2 regions of the Nocardia brasiliensis ATCC 700358 genome follow, and region 2 is predicted to be linked to the other one. Evidence: riboswitches for the same ligand, from Rfam matches in the RefSeq annotation. Region 2 holds a riboswitch; the other holds the start of a gene.
The links. Region 2 has a riboswitch for glycine ahead of glyA (serine hydroxymethyltransferase). Riboswitches for the same ligand answer to the same signal wherever they lie in the genome.

Region 1 (7,320 bases), 110 kb from region 2:
TCGCCGCGGCCGGGTTCACCGCAGGCCCGCCCGCCACCGCACCCGCACCGCCGCGCGCGGTCCTGGACAAGGTCGCCGGCACCCTCGCCAACCCGGTGCTCGGCGTGCAATCGACTGTGCTGGTGGACGTCTCGGCGTCGATGTCGACCGCCGACGGTTCCACCACCAGGCTCGCCAACGTGATCGCCGCCCTCAACTCCACGATGACCGTCATGCCGCCCGACTTCGGCCTCGGCATCTGGACCTTCGGCAAGAACCTCGACGACACCAAGCCCTACAAGGTGCAGGCCGCCACCGCGCCGCTCACCGACGCCCAGCGCACGAAGGTCAGCAGCGCACTCGGCGCCCTGCGCGCCACCGACGTCCGCGCCGATCAGGCCTACCCCTCCTTGATCGCCGCCTATAAGAACGCGGTCGCCAACTACACTGCGGGACGCACCAATTCGGTGCTGCTCATCACCGACGGACCCGATGACGATTCCTCGGTCACCGGCGCGAAACTCGCGAGCGATATGGCCGCGGCGATCGACAAGGCGCACCCGGTCCGCGTGGACATCATCGTGATCGGCGGCCCCGGCACGCAGACGCTGAAGAGCATCTCCGAACAGAGCGGCGGCACCTACACCCGCCTGGCCACCTCCGACGATCTCACCTTCGCCTCGGCGATCGTGCAGTCGCTGACGACCCCGTAAACACCGAAAGCCGCACCCCTTCCGTCGTCGCGCACCCCCTCTGGTATCTCAGAACGGGTGCGCGACAACGGAAGTGGTGCGGCGAGCCAGAACGGGTGCGCTCAGCGCACCCGGCCGGGCTACCTCAGTCGGCGTACGCCTCCAGCGGCGGGCACGAGCACACCAGGTTGCGGTCACCGTACGCGCCGTCGATGCGGCGCACCGGCGGCCACACCTTCGCGCGAGCGTGGCCGAGACCCCGTGGGTACACCGCGGTTTCGCGGCTGTACGGGTGCTCCCACTCGCCCACCAGGCTGGCCGCGGTGTGCGGCGCGCCGCGCAGCGGGTTGTCGGTGACCGGCCAGACGCCCGCGGCGACCTGGTCGATCTCCTTGCGGATGGCGATCATCGCCTCGATGAAATCGTCCAACTCGGCGAGGTTCTCGCTCTCGGTGGGCTCCACCATCAGCGTGCCGGCCACCGGGAAGCTCATCGTCGGCGCGTGGAAACCGTAGTCCGCCAGACGCTTCGCCACATCGTCGACGGTGACGCCGGTCTGCTTGGTGATCTCGCGCAGGTCGAGAATGCACTCGTGCGCGACCATGCCGTGCTCACCGGTGTAGAGCACCGGGAAGTACTCGTCGAGCCGGCGGGCGATGTAGTTCGCCGAGGCGATCGCGGTCAGCGTCGCGCCGCGCAGGCCGTCCGCGCCCATCATCCGGATGTATGCCCAGGTGATCGGCAGAATCGACGCCGAACCGTACTTCGCCGCCGACACCGCGTGCGAATCGAGCTCGAGCGGGTCGCCCGGCAGGTACGGCGCGAGATGCGACCGCACCGCGACCGGACCGACGCCGGGCCCACCGCCGCCGTGCGGGATGCAGAAGGTCTTGTGCAGGTTCAGGTGGCTGACGTCGCCGCCGAACCGGCCCGGACGGGCAAGGCCGACAAGCGCGTTCAGGTTCGCGCCGTCCACGTACACCTGACCGCCCGCGTCGTGCACCAGCGCGCACAGCTCGGCGACCTCGTGCTCGTACACGCCGTGCGTGGACGGGTAGGTGATCATGATGCAGGCCAGCCGGTCGGCGTGGTCGGCGATCTTGGCGCGCAGGTCGTCCAGGTCGACGTCACCGTTGTCGCGGCACTTCACCACCTCGACGCGCAGCCCCGCCATCGCCGCCGACGCCGCGTTGGTGCCGTGCGCACTCGACGGGATGAGGCACGTATCCCGATGCGTGTCACCACGATCCAGGTGGAAGCGCCGGATCGCCAGCAGCCCGGCGTACTCGCCCTGGCTGCCCGCGTTCGGCTGCAGGCTCACCGAGTCGTAGCCGGTGATATCGGAAAGCCACTGCTCCAGGTCGTGGATCACCTGCAACAGCCCGGGGGCGTCCTCGACCGGCGCGTACGGGTGCACGCGGGCGAAGCCGGGCCAGGTGATCGCTTCCATCTCCGCGGTCGCGTTCAGCTTCATGGTGCACGAGCCGAGCGGAATCATGCTGCGGTCCAAGGCGATGTCCTTGTCCGACAGCGACCGCAGGTATCGCAGCATCGCGGTTTCGGTGTGGTACTTGGTGAACGCCGGGTGCTCGAGGAACGGCGAGGTCCTGGTCTCGATCGTGGCGGCGGGAGCTGGTTCGCGCTGCTCGGAAGACAGTGCGGTACCGAACGATTCGAGCACCGCGGCGACGTGCGCTGCCGTGGTCGCCTCGTCGCAGGCGATGCCGACGTGATCGGCGTCCACCAGCCGCAGGTTGATCCCCCGCGACTTCGCTTTGGCGACAACGGCTTCCGCGCCGCCGGGCACATGCGCGAGTACGGTGTCGAAGAAGGTGTCGTGCACGACCGCGCCGTCCAGCCCGGCCGCGATGGCGGCCGCGTGTCCGTGCACCCGCCGCGCGATGGCGCGCAGGCCCTCGGCACCGTGGTAGCTCGCGTACATCGCGGCCACGATCGCCAGCAGTACCTGTGCGGTACAGATGTTCGAGGTGGCCTTCTCGCGGCGGATGTGCTGCTCGCGGGTCTGCAACGCCAGCCGGTAGGCGAGGTCCCCGTCCGCGTCCACCGATACGCCGACCAACCGTCCCGGCAGCTGCCTGGCATACGCCGTGCGCACTGCCAGATAACCCGCGTGCGGGCCACCGAAGCCGAGCGGCACGCCGAAACGCTGGGTGGTGCCGAAGCAGACGTCGGCACCTTGGTCGCCGGGCGAGGCGATCAACGTCATCGCCAGCAGGTCCGCGCCGACCGCGACCAGCGCGCCCCGCTCGTGCGCGGCGGCGATCAGCGACGTCCAGTCCACTACCCGCCCGGACGCGCCGGGCGCCTGCACGAGCACGCCGAAGAATTCACCCTCGGGCAGTTCGCCGCCGGACAGGTCGGCCGGCACCAATTCGATGCCCAGCGGCTGCGCCCGGGTGGTCAGCACGGTCTTGGTCTGCGGGAACAGATCGGTGTCGACCACCAGGCGGACCGACTTGGATCGGCTCGCGCGGTGCAGCAAGGTCATGGCCTCGGCCGCGGCGGTGGCCTCGTCGAGCATCGAGGCGTTGGCGACGTCCATGCCGGTCAGCTCCGACACCATGGTCTGGAAGTTGAGCAGCGCCTCGAGCCGGCCCTGGCTGATCTCCGGCTGGTACGGCGTGTAGGCGGTGTACCACGCCGGGTTCTCCAGCAGGTTGCGCACGAGCACCGGCGGCGTCAGGGTGTCGTAGTAGCCGAGGCCGATCATCGAGGTGGCGACGGTGTTCGAGTGCGCGAGGGCGGCGAGTTCGGCGAGCACCTCGTGTTCGGTTGCCGCAGCGGGCAATCCGGCCAGTCCGGAACCGTCCAGGATGCTGGCGGGCAACGCCTTGGTGGCGAGCTCGTCGAGCGAGCCGACGCCGACGACGTCCAGGATCCGGGCGAGTTCTTCCCGGTCGGGTCCGATATGGCGGTCGGCGAATGAGCGAGTCACGGCAGCTCCCATGGGGTCGGGCGGGTCGACGTCGGTCGACGGGTACCAGCCCTCTCCCTCTGTCGGGGCGCCTGAGAGATTCGGTTGCCGCGACCTGAGCCGAGCCCCTTTCCCCGTGGGCGGGCGACTCCGCTCGTAGCAGGCCACCGCTTTCCAGAGACGTCGAAGCCCGTACGGTCCTTTTGCCTGAGAGATTGACGGAGAGGTGCTGCTCCTTCGGCGTCCGGGGTTACCCGGAACTCTCCCGCACGGCGGCGACGCGCCACCAGTTTATGCCGACGCCACGCCGATGTGCGCCACCGGCTCCCTTCCCTGCCGTGTCGTGCTGGTCACGTGCTGTTCGTGCCCGACTCGCTTTGCGGCACATTCATCGTTAGATGCGCATATCTGCGTATCCTGATGTTTTTGAATCAACCAGCCCTGGCGCTTCGAAAATTCAAGTGCCACACAGCACAACACCCCGCTACCCTCGATGACGGGGAGGCGGGGTGTTGTGTCGGCTTTATCTCTTAACCGGTCTTGCGGTTCATTCGCGCCTTGCGACGGTAGGACAGCTCGTCCTCCGGCCGCTCGGTCACCGCGGACGCGCGTTCTGCCGGGAAATTGGCGATGGCACCGGTGAGTTCGTGCATGGCGCCGCTGATGGCGATACCGAAGACGCCCTGCCCACCCTGCAGTAAATCAACGACCTCCTCGGGCGAGGTGCACTCGTACACGGAGGTCCCGTCCGAGAAGAGCGTGATGCCCGCGAGGTCCTGCACTCCCCTGCTGCGGAGATGGTCGACCGCGATCCTGATGTTCTGTAGCGAGATGCCCGCGTCGAGCAGCCGCTTCACGATCTTCAGGACCAGGATGTCCTTGAAGGAATACAGCCGCTGGCTCCCCGAGCCGGCCGCGCTGCGGATGGAGGGCACGACCAATCCGGTCCGCGCCCAATAGTCGAGCTGCCGGTAGGTGATCCCGGCCACCTGGCATGCACTGGGTACCCGGTAGCCGACTAGATCGTCAGGAACCGAGTCGTCCGGGAACAGGCCTGGCTGTACCACATCCTGCGATTGCTCTGCCACTGACCACTCCCTTGCTTCGCCGACGGCTAGCCTCATCGATGACCCGGCTCCGTTTCGACCACTGCGGTACTGCCGAACACTGCGGTACTGCCGAACTGGCCAAAACGGACGTGGCCCAACTATCGAGATTACTCCCCTAGATTGTCCAGGGAGCACCATCGTCGAGCCAAACGCGACGCGCGGTCAAAGTCTCAAGCTCTAGTTCAGAGCTGATCCCCCGGTCATCCCGGGAAAACGCCGGGATGCCGGAAAGATCCTGGTCAGCTGTCGGTGGCCTTGAAATCGTCGGGTGACACCGACTCGAGGAACTCCTTGAACTTCTCCACCTCGTCCTCGCGCTCGTCCGGCATGACCAGCCCGGCCTCCTCGAGCACCGGTTCCTCGGCATAGATCGGGCAACCCACCCGCAAGGCGATCGCTACCGAATCCGACGGCCGTGCCGACACGTGCAGATCGTTGTCGAACACCAGATCCGCGTAGAAGGTGCCCTCCTGCAGATCGACGATGCGCACCTCTTTCAGTGTGTGCCCGAGCTCGGTGATCAGGATCTTGATCAAATCGTGGGTCAGCGGCCGAATCGGCGTCACCCCCTCCTGCTCCAGCACGATCGCGGTCGCTTCCGCCTGCCCGATCCAGATCGGTAGATACCGGTCCCCCGACACCTCACGAAGCAACAGCACGGGCTGATTCTGTGGCTGTTCGACACGAATGCCGATAACCCGCATTTCACTCATGGCTGCGCCTCGCTCCGCTCAGCTCCGCCACGCGCGAAGCACGCTGCAACATGATTCGCTCGCTTCGCTCACTCATCGCACTGCCTCCCATTTCGCCAGGCCGCCCGGCACGACCACCGCAGAGCTCGCCGTACCACGAGTCTAGGCGAACGCGGACGGGTGCAGCGATGCGTGTGCACAGCCGAAATCGGCGTGTTGGCCGACTGAAACCTGACACTTCAGCCCGGCCTGGTGATTCGCCGGGATGTTCAGCCGCCCAGCGACGTCCGCACCGACGACTTCACCAGACAGGCATGCAACGTCAACGACAGCGCCGCCAATTCCCGCACGGTTTCCTCGGCGCGCGCGCGAGCGCCGGCATCGCGGCTCTTCGCGATCGGCGCGGCGATCTGCGCGACCAGCGCGGCCTCGCGGTCGGCGGCGAGTTTGAACGCACGCAGATGCCGTGCCTCCAAACCGAATTCGGCCATCGCCTTGGCGGTCTTGGCCAGGGTCACCGCATCACCGTCGAAGAAGCCGGCGGCGCCGGGGGTGATGAGGTTGGCCCGGATCAGATCGTTCAGGAACGCGTCGTCGATCTCGGCCTTCGCGAGCAGATCCGCGCGGGTGAGCCGGATTTCGTGATCGAAACGCAGATCGTCGGGGGAAATCTCGCTGGGCACCACGCCGAGCCTCCTCGGCGCCGCGGCACCGTTGCTGTTCCCGCCGGACGCGGCAGGGTGCCCGGAGGCCGATCCGGTAGTGGTCGGCTCCGCGGCACCCGTGCGGCCGGAGTGCGCTCGGGCACGGGCTTCCCGTACCCCGAGCGACGCCGCACCGCTGTCGATCGCTTCGAGTTGTTCCTTGATCACCTTCAGCGGCAGGTATTGATCGCGTTGCGCGGTCAAGACGAACCGCAGCCGTTCACAATCGGCGACGGAGAACCTGCGATAGCCCGAGGGCGTTCGCTCCGGCCGAATGAGGCCTTCCGCCTCCAGGAAACGGATTTTGGAGATGGTGACGTCCGGAAAGTCCGGGCGCAACAGGTCGAGCACGGAGCCGATCGACATGCCTCCGCGTGCCCATTGCGCCGCGCCCGTCACAGTGCCCTATCCCTCGACACAGCACACACTCTCATGACCCCGAGCCCTTCGACCCGACGCCGCGTGCTCATAGGCTCCCTGCACCCGTTTCGCTCACCGACGCCTTCGGTCCGGTGAGGAACACCAGACGGAACTTGCCGATCTGCACCTCGTCGCCGTTCTGGAGTTCCGAGGAGTCCACCGGCTCCCGATTCACATAGGTGCCGTTCAGGCTGCCCACATCGACCACCTGGAACGAATCGTCGTCCTGACGGAACTCGGCGTGCCGACGGCTGACGGTGACGTCGTCGAGAAAGATGTCACTGTCGGGGTGGCGACCGGCCGACGTGGTCGGCTGATCCAGCAGGAACCGCGAGCCCGCGTTCGGACCGCGCTTGACGACCAAGAGGGCCGCACCAACGGGCAGACCCTCGACCCCTTGGACCGGCTGTTCACCGGTCGGCTCTCCGGAGCGCGACGCGTCGACCTCGTTCAGGAAATCCGCGCGGAAGACCGACGTCGTCTCGGCCGCGGTCTCCCCGTAACCCGGGTCTTTGTTCTCGCTCACCGTTTCTCTCCTCCTCGAACCTGATTATCCATGCAAGCAGGTGATACCTGTGGCACCACGACCTGCCGTCGAGTCCCTAGATTCCCGGCAACGACTGCCGGCGGATCTGTTGGCATTGACCGTACCCTGCCAGGGCGTGCCCGTGCAGGTAGAACCGGGAAGGCTGATTCAGCCCCCGATAACTCCTTGATAACCTGCCGCATCCAGCAGTTCACCCAGCGTCGCGTCGAGGCCGGCAGCGTCGGCGACCTCCAACTCGAACA
Region 2 (7,320 bases):
GTGACCGGACCGATGCTGACGCGGCGGTTGCGCGGGCAGTGGCCGCCGAAAGAGCTTGCCGCGGGCGGGTATTTCACGATGGGACGCTGGGGCATGGTGGTCAATATCGTCGCCGTGGTCTGGGGTGTCGGCATGGCGTTGAACCTGGCCTGGCCGCGCCAATCGGTCTACGGCACACCTTGGTACAACACCTGGGGTGCCTTCGTCTATATCGGCGCGATCCTCGCGGCCGGACTCGCCTGGTACGGGATCAAGGGCCGCAAACGAATCGGAACGCTTGCTTCACACGCCGCGGAGGTGCGCAACGATGTCTGACTCGGTGTTCGACTATGTGATCGCGGGTGGCGGTACCGCGGGTTGCGTGCTCGCCGCGCGGCTCAGCGCGGACCCCGACGTGTCGGTGTGCCTGCTGGAGGCGGGCCCCTCCGACGTCGGTGACCGGGCCATCCTCGAACTCGACCGGTGGATGCACCTGCTGGATTCCGGTTACGACTGGGACTACCTGATCGAGCCACAAGAACGCGGGAACAGTTTTCTGCGGCATGCCCGCGCGAAGGTGCTCGGCGGATGTTCCTCGCACAACTCGTGTATCGCTTTCTGGCCGCCCGCAGAGGGTTTGGACGAGTGGGCCGCGCTCGGCGCGAAAGGCTGGAGTGCGGCCGAGGTACTGCCCTACGTGACACGATTGGAGAACAACGACGCCCCCGGCCCGCAGCACAGCCGCACCGGTCCGGTCCGGCTGCGCGATGTGCCGCCCGCGGACCCGTGCGGGGTTGCGGTGCTCGAATCCGCTGCGGCGGTGGGCCTGCCGACCGTGCAGTTCAACCGGGGCGCCACCGTGCGCAACGGCGCCGGATGGTTCCAGATCAACGCCGCGGAAGACGGCACGCGCATGTCGACATCGCACGCGTATTTGCATCCCGTGCTGGATTCGCGCCCGAATCTGGTGGTGCGCACCGATTGCTGGGTCAGCGAGATCCTGTTCGACGACGCGCGCAACGCGACCGGTGTGCGGTATCAGCGGCCCGATCGCACCGGCTACGACAGTGTTTCGGCCCGGCGTGAGGTCGTCGTCACCGCGGGCGCCATCGATACGCCGAAACTGTTGTTGCTCTCCGGCATCGGGCCCGCCGAGCAGCTGCGCGAGATCGGCATCCCGGTGCGTGTCGACGCTCCGGGCGTGGGCGCCAACCTCGACGACCATGTCGAGGGACTGGTGTTCTGGGAGGCGGCGCGGCCGATGGTCGACACGTCCACCCAGTGGTGGGAGATCGGTCTTTTCGCCACCACCGACGACACCCTGCGCCTGCCGGACCTGATGATGCATTACGGCAGCGTGCCGTTCGATATGAACACGCTGCGCCACGGTTATCCGACCACCGACAACGGCTTCTGCCTGACGCCCAACGTCACCCAGGGACGCTCGCGTGGCACGGTGCGGTTGCGCAGCAGGGATTTCCGGGACCGCCCGAAGGTCGATCCGCGCTACTTCACCGACCCCGACGGCCACGACGAACGGGTCATGCTCGCCGGAATCCGGTTGGCGCGCAAGATCGCCGAGCAGTCGCCGCTGCGGCCGTGGATCGCCCGGGAGCTGGCACCGGGACCGGAGGCAACCACCGACGACGAACTGCTGAGCTATATCCATGCCACGCACAACACGGTCTATCACCCGGCCGCCACCGCCAGGATGGGCGCGCCGGAGGACCCGATGGCGGTGCTCGATCCCGAGCTACGGGTGAAGGGGGTGTCGCGATTACGGGTGGTGGACGCGTCCGCGATGCCGAAATTGCCCGCGGTGAACCCGAACATTACTGTCATGGCCATGGCGGAGAAGTGCGCGGATCTCATCAGGGCGACGTGAGCCGGACATGCCTGCGGAGGGCGAACTAGCGGCGTTCCTCGGCGGACACGCGCCGTTCCAGTCGATGCCGCGCGCCGACCTCGACCGGTTGGCCGCGGCCTCGACCGTGCACGAATTCGCGGCGGGCGCCGTGATCCGCGACTATTCGGCGCAGGTACCCGACGATATCTGGATGCTGTGGCACGGGCGGGTCGCGCTGCGGCCCAGCGGCGGCGCCGACGGTGATCGCATCATCGACACCGTCGAGCGCGGCGGAATCTTCGGCTACGTGCCGCTGCTCACCGGCGGCAGCGCCGAATTCATCGCGCAGGCCATCGAACCCAGTCTGCTGATCCGGCTCCCGGGCGAACTGGTCCGGGTGTGGTTCGCGCAACCGGACGGACTCGCCTTCCTGGCCTCGTCGAACTGGAAGACCTGGTCCGGCAACCGCGCCCCGGTCTCGCCGGCGCTCGGCAGCCGTCCGGCCGGTGAACTCGTCTCGAGCGCACCGGTTTTCGTGACGCCGGAGACCAGCGTTCGCGACGCGGTGGTCCGGATGACCGAGCGGCACGTCTCGTCGGTGCTGATCCGATTGCCGGACGGCGACTTCGGTATCTTCACCGACCAGGATCTGCGTGCCCGGGTGGTAGCGGCGGGCTTACCGGTCGACGTGGCGATCTCGCGCGTGATGAGCGCGCCGGCCCGCCGGGTCACCGCGGACCTGACCGGCGAGGCCGTGCTGATGGAGATGCTCGACTGCGGGTTGCGGCACCTCCCGGTCGTCAACCGGCGCGGCGAGGTACTAGGCGTGCTCGAGGACTCGGATCTGCTCGCGGCCTCGGCCCGGCAGAGTTTCACGCTACGCCTGGCCATCGGCGCGGCGACCGAACCGGCGCAGTTGCAACGGGTGGCTCGCGACATCCCGGGCACCACCGTGGATCTGTTCCGCAACGGCACCAAAGCATCGGCGACGAGCGGCATCCTGTCGGTCGTTGTCGATGCGGTGATCCGCAAGGCGCTCGAGCTCGCGCGCGCCGAATTCGCGGACGCCCCCGCCGGGGGATTCTCCTGGCTGACCCTCGGCAGCATCGCCCGGCGCGAGGCGATGCCGTCCTCGGATGTGGACAGCGCGCTGTGCTGGGTCGATGAGTTGTCCACCGCGAGTGGACAACTGCGCGCAATCGCACAGCGCACGCACGCCATCCTGGACGCGTGCGGGCTACCCGCGGACAGTAACGGGGCGATCGCCGCCAAGCCGAAATTCGCCCGCTCGCAGCGTGAATGGACGACGGCCGCGGCCCATTGGCTCGACGACCCGCTGCACGGGCGGGGGCTCATCATGTCCTCGCTGCTCATCGACGGACGCGTGGTGTGGGGCGATCCCCGGCTGCGCGCGGTGCCCGCGGCCTTCGGACGGATGGCCGCCGAACATCCCGACGCCTTGCGCCTGCAATTGCTGGACGCGTTGTCCGGGAAGGTTCGTGCCCGGTCGCTGCGGGATGTGCTCTCGCGGCGCGGCGGCACGTTCGATCTGAAGACGCACGCGCTGGTGCCCATCGTCAACCTGGCCCGCTGGGGCGGCCTCGCCGCAGGCCTGACCGCCGCGAGCACACCGGAGCGGCTCAGTGCGGCCGCCGCGGCCGGGGTGCTCTCCGAACGTGACGCCACCCTGCTCACCGAGGTTTTCGTGACGTTGCAGCGCATGCGGATGGTGCATCAGGTCGGGCAATTGTCCGCCGGCCACCGCCCCGGTGACGTGGTGGTGATGTCGGAGCTGTCGCCGCTGAATCGGAGCCTGCTCAACGAGGCGCTGCGCGAGACAGCCGCCGTCCAGCGACGCGTCCGTGTCCGCGCAGCAACCTCGGCTTAGAATGGCGGTGTCATGGCGAATCGAGACGGCGAGGATCGAGGGCGGGCGGCCGCGGTGCAGTCCGTCGACCGCGCACTGCTCGTGATGGAGATCATCGCCAAGCTCGGGCAGGCCGGCGTCACGGAGATCGCCGCCGAACTGGGCGTGCACAAATCTACCGTGTCGCGGTTGGTCGCCGTGCTCGAATCGCGCGGCTACGTCGAGCAATTGTCCGATCGGGGCAAATACCGGCTCGGCTTCTCCATCGTCCGGCTGGCCGGATCCACCAGTGCCCAGGTCGATCTCGTCGGGCAGAGCCAGGGCGCGTGCAACGCACTGGCCGCCGAATCGGGGGAGACCACGAATATCGCTGTGCTGGACGGTGATCGGATCATCAACATCGTCGAGGCCGCGGGCACCGGCTCGATCGCGTTGCGCTCCTGGGTCGGGCAGAGCTGCCCGGCGCACGCCACGTCCAGCGGCAAGGTGCTGCTGTCGGGTCTGGAACCGGCGGATATGCGCAAGCGGGTGGGCACCAAGCTGACGGCCTACACGCCGCATACCGTCACCAAGGTCGCGGAGCTGGCGACCCAGCTGGTCGAGGTCCGGGAGAACGGCTGGGCCAGCGTGTGCGAGGAGCTCGAGATCGGGCTGAACGCGGTGGCCGCGCCGGTGCTGGACAACAACGGCGTGATCGTCGCCGCGCTGAGCGTGTCCGGCCCGTCCTACCGGCTCGGCCCGGACCGTTTCGCCGCGATGGCGGAACTGGCGATCGCGAGCGCCGCGGAAATCAGCCGCAGGCTCGGCTACTACGGCTGACAGACCGCGTTTCCGGATGCGCTCCGGCGTTGACAACGCGCGCGCTCGCCGACAATACTGAGTCGCATATAGGGCAGTTGTTGCGCTATATGCAACAACTGCATAATCGCCTCACACGCGGCGGGAGATCTCCATCTTCGTGACGGAGAGCCGAAGGAGCAACACCTCCCGGGAATCTCTCAGGCCCAGTACCGCCGCGCCTCGGGCAACTCTGAAAAGTAGTGTCCGCATCGACACTCGCCGACGGGGCAAGCGCGGTCCGCGTGAATCTCTCAGGCCATAGGACAGAGCGGGAGGAGCCACACCCACGCGCGCGACCCGCGTCGACGAAAGGCTCCCTATGGCAGACCCGGCCCTCCGCACCGATCTCGACGTGCCGTTGCACGAATTCGATCCGCTCGTCGCCGAATTGGTCGGCCGCGAACTCGGCAGGCAACAGCACGGCTTGGAAATGATCGCGTCGGAGAACTACGCGCCCCTGGCCGTCATGCAGGCGCAGGGCACGGTCCTGACCAACAAGTACGCCGAGGGCTACCCGGGCCGCCGCTACTACGGCGGATGCGAGCACGTCGACGAGATCGAGTCGCTGGCCCGCACTCGCCTGCGCGCGCTGTTCGGCGCGGAATACGCCAACGTGCAACCACATTCGGGTGCGCAGGCGAACGCGGCGGTGATGCACGCGCTGCTGCGTCCCGGCGATCGCATCCTCGGGCTGGCGCTGGATCACGGTGGACACCTCACGCACGGCATGAAGCTCAACTTCTCCGGGCGGCTGTACGACGTTGCGGCATACCATGTTCGGGCCGAAGACCAGCTGATCGACATGGCGGAGGTGGCGCGGCTGGCGCGCGAGCACCGGCCGAAGCTGATCGTGGCGGGCTGGTCGGCCTATCCGCGGCACCTCGACTTCGCCGAGTTCCGGCGCATCGCCGACGAGGTCGGCGCGTACCTGATGGTCGACATGGCGCATTTCGCCGGTCTGGTCGCGGCCGGCTTGCATCCCTCGCCCGTGCCGCACGCCCACGTGGTCACCTCGACCACGCACAAGACCCTGGGCGGCCCGCGCGGCGGATTCATCCTCGCCACCGCCGATTTGGGCAAGAAGCTCGATTCCGCGGTGTTCCCCGGCCAGCAGGGCGGGCCGCTCGAGCATGTGATCGCCGCGAAGGCGGTCGCGTTCAAGATGGCGGCCGAGCCGGCCTTCCGCGACCGCCAGGAACGCACCCTGACCGGCGCGCGGCTGCTCGCGGACCGGCTGCTCGCCGAGGACTGCCGCGCCGCCGGTATCGGACTCGTCAGCGGCGGCACCGACGTACACCTGGTGCTGGTGGATCTGCGCGCCGCCGAACTCGACGGCAAACAGGCCGAAGATCTGCTGCACAGCGTGGGAATCACGGTGAACCGCAATGCCGTTCCGTTCGACCCGCGGCCGCCGATGGTCAGCTCCGGCCTCCGGATCGGCACACCGGCGCTGGCCGCGCGGGGCTTCGACCGCGCGGCGTTCGTCGAGGTCGCCGACATCATCGCGACGGCCCTGCGGGTGGGGCGGCCCTGGCGTGAGTTCAGCGTGCGGGTGGAGGTCTTGACGCAGAAGTTCCCGCTCTATGCCGGGATGCACCAGCACCTCCCGTCGGCCGCCGACACGGCGCGGGAGCTCGCGTGACCATCAGCGTCTTCGACCTGTTCAAGGTCGGCATCGGTCCGTCGAGTTCGCATACCGTCGGCCCGATGCGCGCCGCGGGCGCGTTCGTCGATCGGCTGAAAGGCACCGGCGTACTGCACGATACGGCCGCGCTGCGGGTGCTGCTGTACGGCTCGCTCGGCGCGACCGGACGGGGCCACGGCAGTGTGGAGGCGATCGTGGCCGGACTGGCCGGCGCCCGCCCGGAGTCGATCGATCCGGACATGATGCGCGATATCGTGGCCGAGGCGCGCGCCGACGCGCGGATCCATCTCGGTGGGGCGCAACCGATCCCGTTCGCGATGGACGAGGACATCGAGCTGCTGGCGCGAACCAGGCTGCCGTTCCACACCAACGGCATGCTGTTCGCGGCTCGCGACGCGGCGGGACGGGTACTGCTGGAATGCCGGTACTACTCGATCGGTGGCGGCTTCGTCCTGGACGAGGACGAGATCGACGGCCGTGCGGCCGAAGCGCCGATGGTCGTGCCGTACTCGTTCGGGTCGGCGGACGAATTGCTCTCGCTCACCGCGGCCACCGGCCGATCCATCAGCGAACTCGTCCTGGCCAACGAAATGACCAGGCGCAGTGGCGATCAGGTGCGCGCCGACCTGCTCGCCATCTGGGCCGTCATGCAGGGGTGCGTGGAGCGCGGCATGTCGAGCAGCGGGGTGCTGCCGGGTACGCTGCGGGTACGCCGTCGCGCCGCAACCCTGTTCGACCGGCTGCGCGCCGAAGCCGAGGACAACGATCCGCTGCGCGCCATGGAATGGGTCACGCTGTACGCGATGGCCGTCAACGAGGAGAACGCCGCGGGCGGGCGGGTCGTCACCGCGCCGACGAACGGCGCCGCGGGCATCATTCCGGCTGTGCTGCACTACATTCAGCAGTTCGTCACCGATGCCGAGGACAGCGTCGTCGAGTTCCTGCTCACCGCGGGCGCGATCGGCCAGCTGATGAAGGAGAACGCGTCGATCTCGGGCGCCGAGGTGGGGTGCCAGGGCGAGGTCGGTTCCGCGTGCGCGATGGCCGCCGCCGGACTCGCCGCCGTGCTCGGCGGCACCCCGGCACAGATCGAGAACGCCGCCGAGATCGGCATGGAACACAACCTCGGCCTGACCTGCGATC

Region 1: linked by a shared signal. The riboswitch ahead of gcvP (aminomethyl-transferring glycine dehydrogenase) and the one ahead of glyA (serine hydroxymethyltransferase) in region 2 are both predicted to bind glycine.

What each region holds. Positions count from the first base shown of each region.
Region 1 covers NC_018681.1:4,011,118-4,018,437, reverse strand. Annotated here, with positions in the region: gene O3I_RS18105 (substrate-binding domain-containing protein) at 1-692, shown strand, start outside; gene gcvP (aminomethyl-transferring glycine dehydrogenase) at 817-3,639, opposite strand; glycine riboswitch at 3,792-3,884, opposite strand; gene O3I_RS18095 (MerR family transcriptional regulator) at 4,137-4,730, opposite strand; gene O3I_RS18090 (bifunctional nuclease family protein) at 4,955-5,428, opposite strand; gene O3I_RS18085 (MerR family transcriptional regulator) at 5,677-6,477, opposite strand; gene garA (glycogen accumulation regulator GarA) at 6,578-7,057, opposite strand; gene gcvH (glycine cleavage system protein GcvH) at 7,226-7,320, opposite strand, start outside.
Region 2 covers NC_018681.1:4,119,870-4,127,189, forward strand. Annotated here, with positions in the region: gene O3I_RS18575 (APC family permease) at 1-315, shown strand, start outside; gene O3I_RS18580 (GMC family oxidoreductase) at 308-1,864, shown strand; gene O3I_RS18585 (putative nucleotidyltransferase substrate binding domain-containing protein) at 1,872-3,713, shown strand; gene O3I_RS18590 (IclR family transcriptional regulator) at 3,726-4,511, shown strand; glycine riboswitch at 4,713-4,809, shown strand; gene glyA (serine hydroxymethyltransferase) at 4,852-6,174, shown strand; gene O3I_RS18600 (L-serine ammonia-lyase) at 6,171-7,320, shown strand, end outside.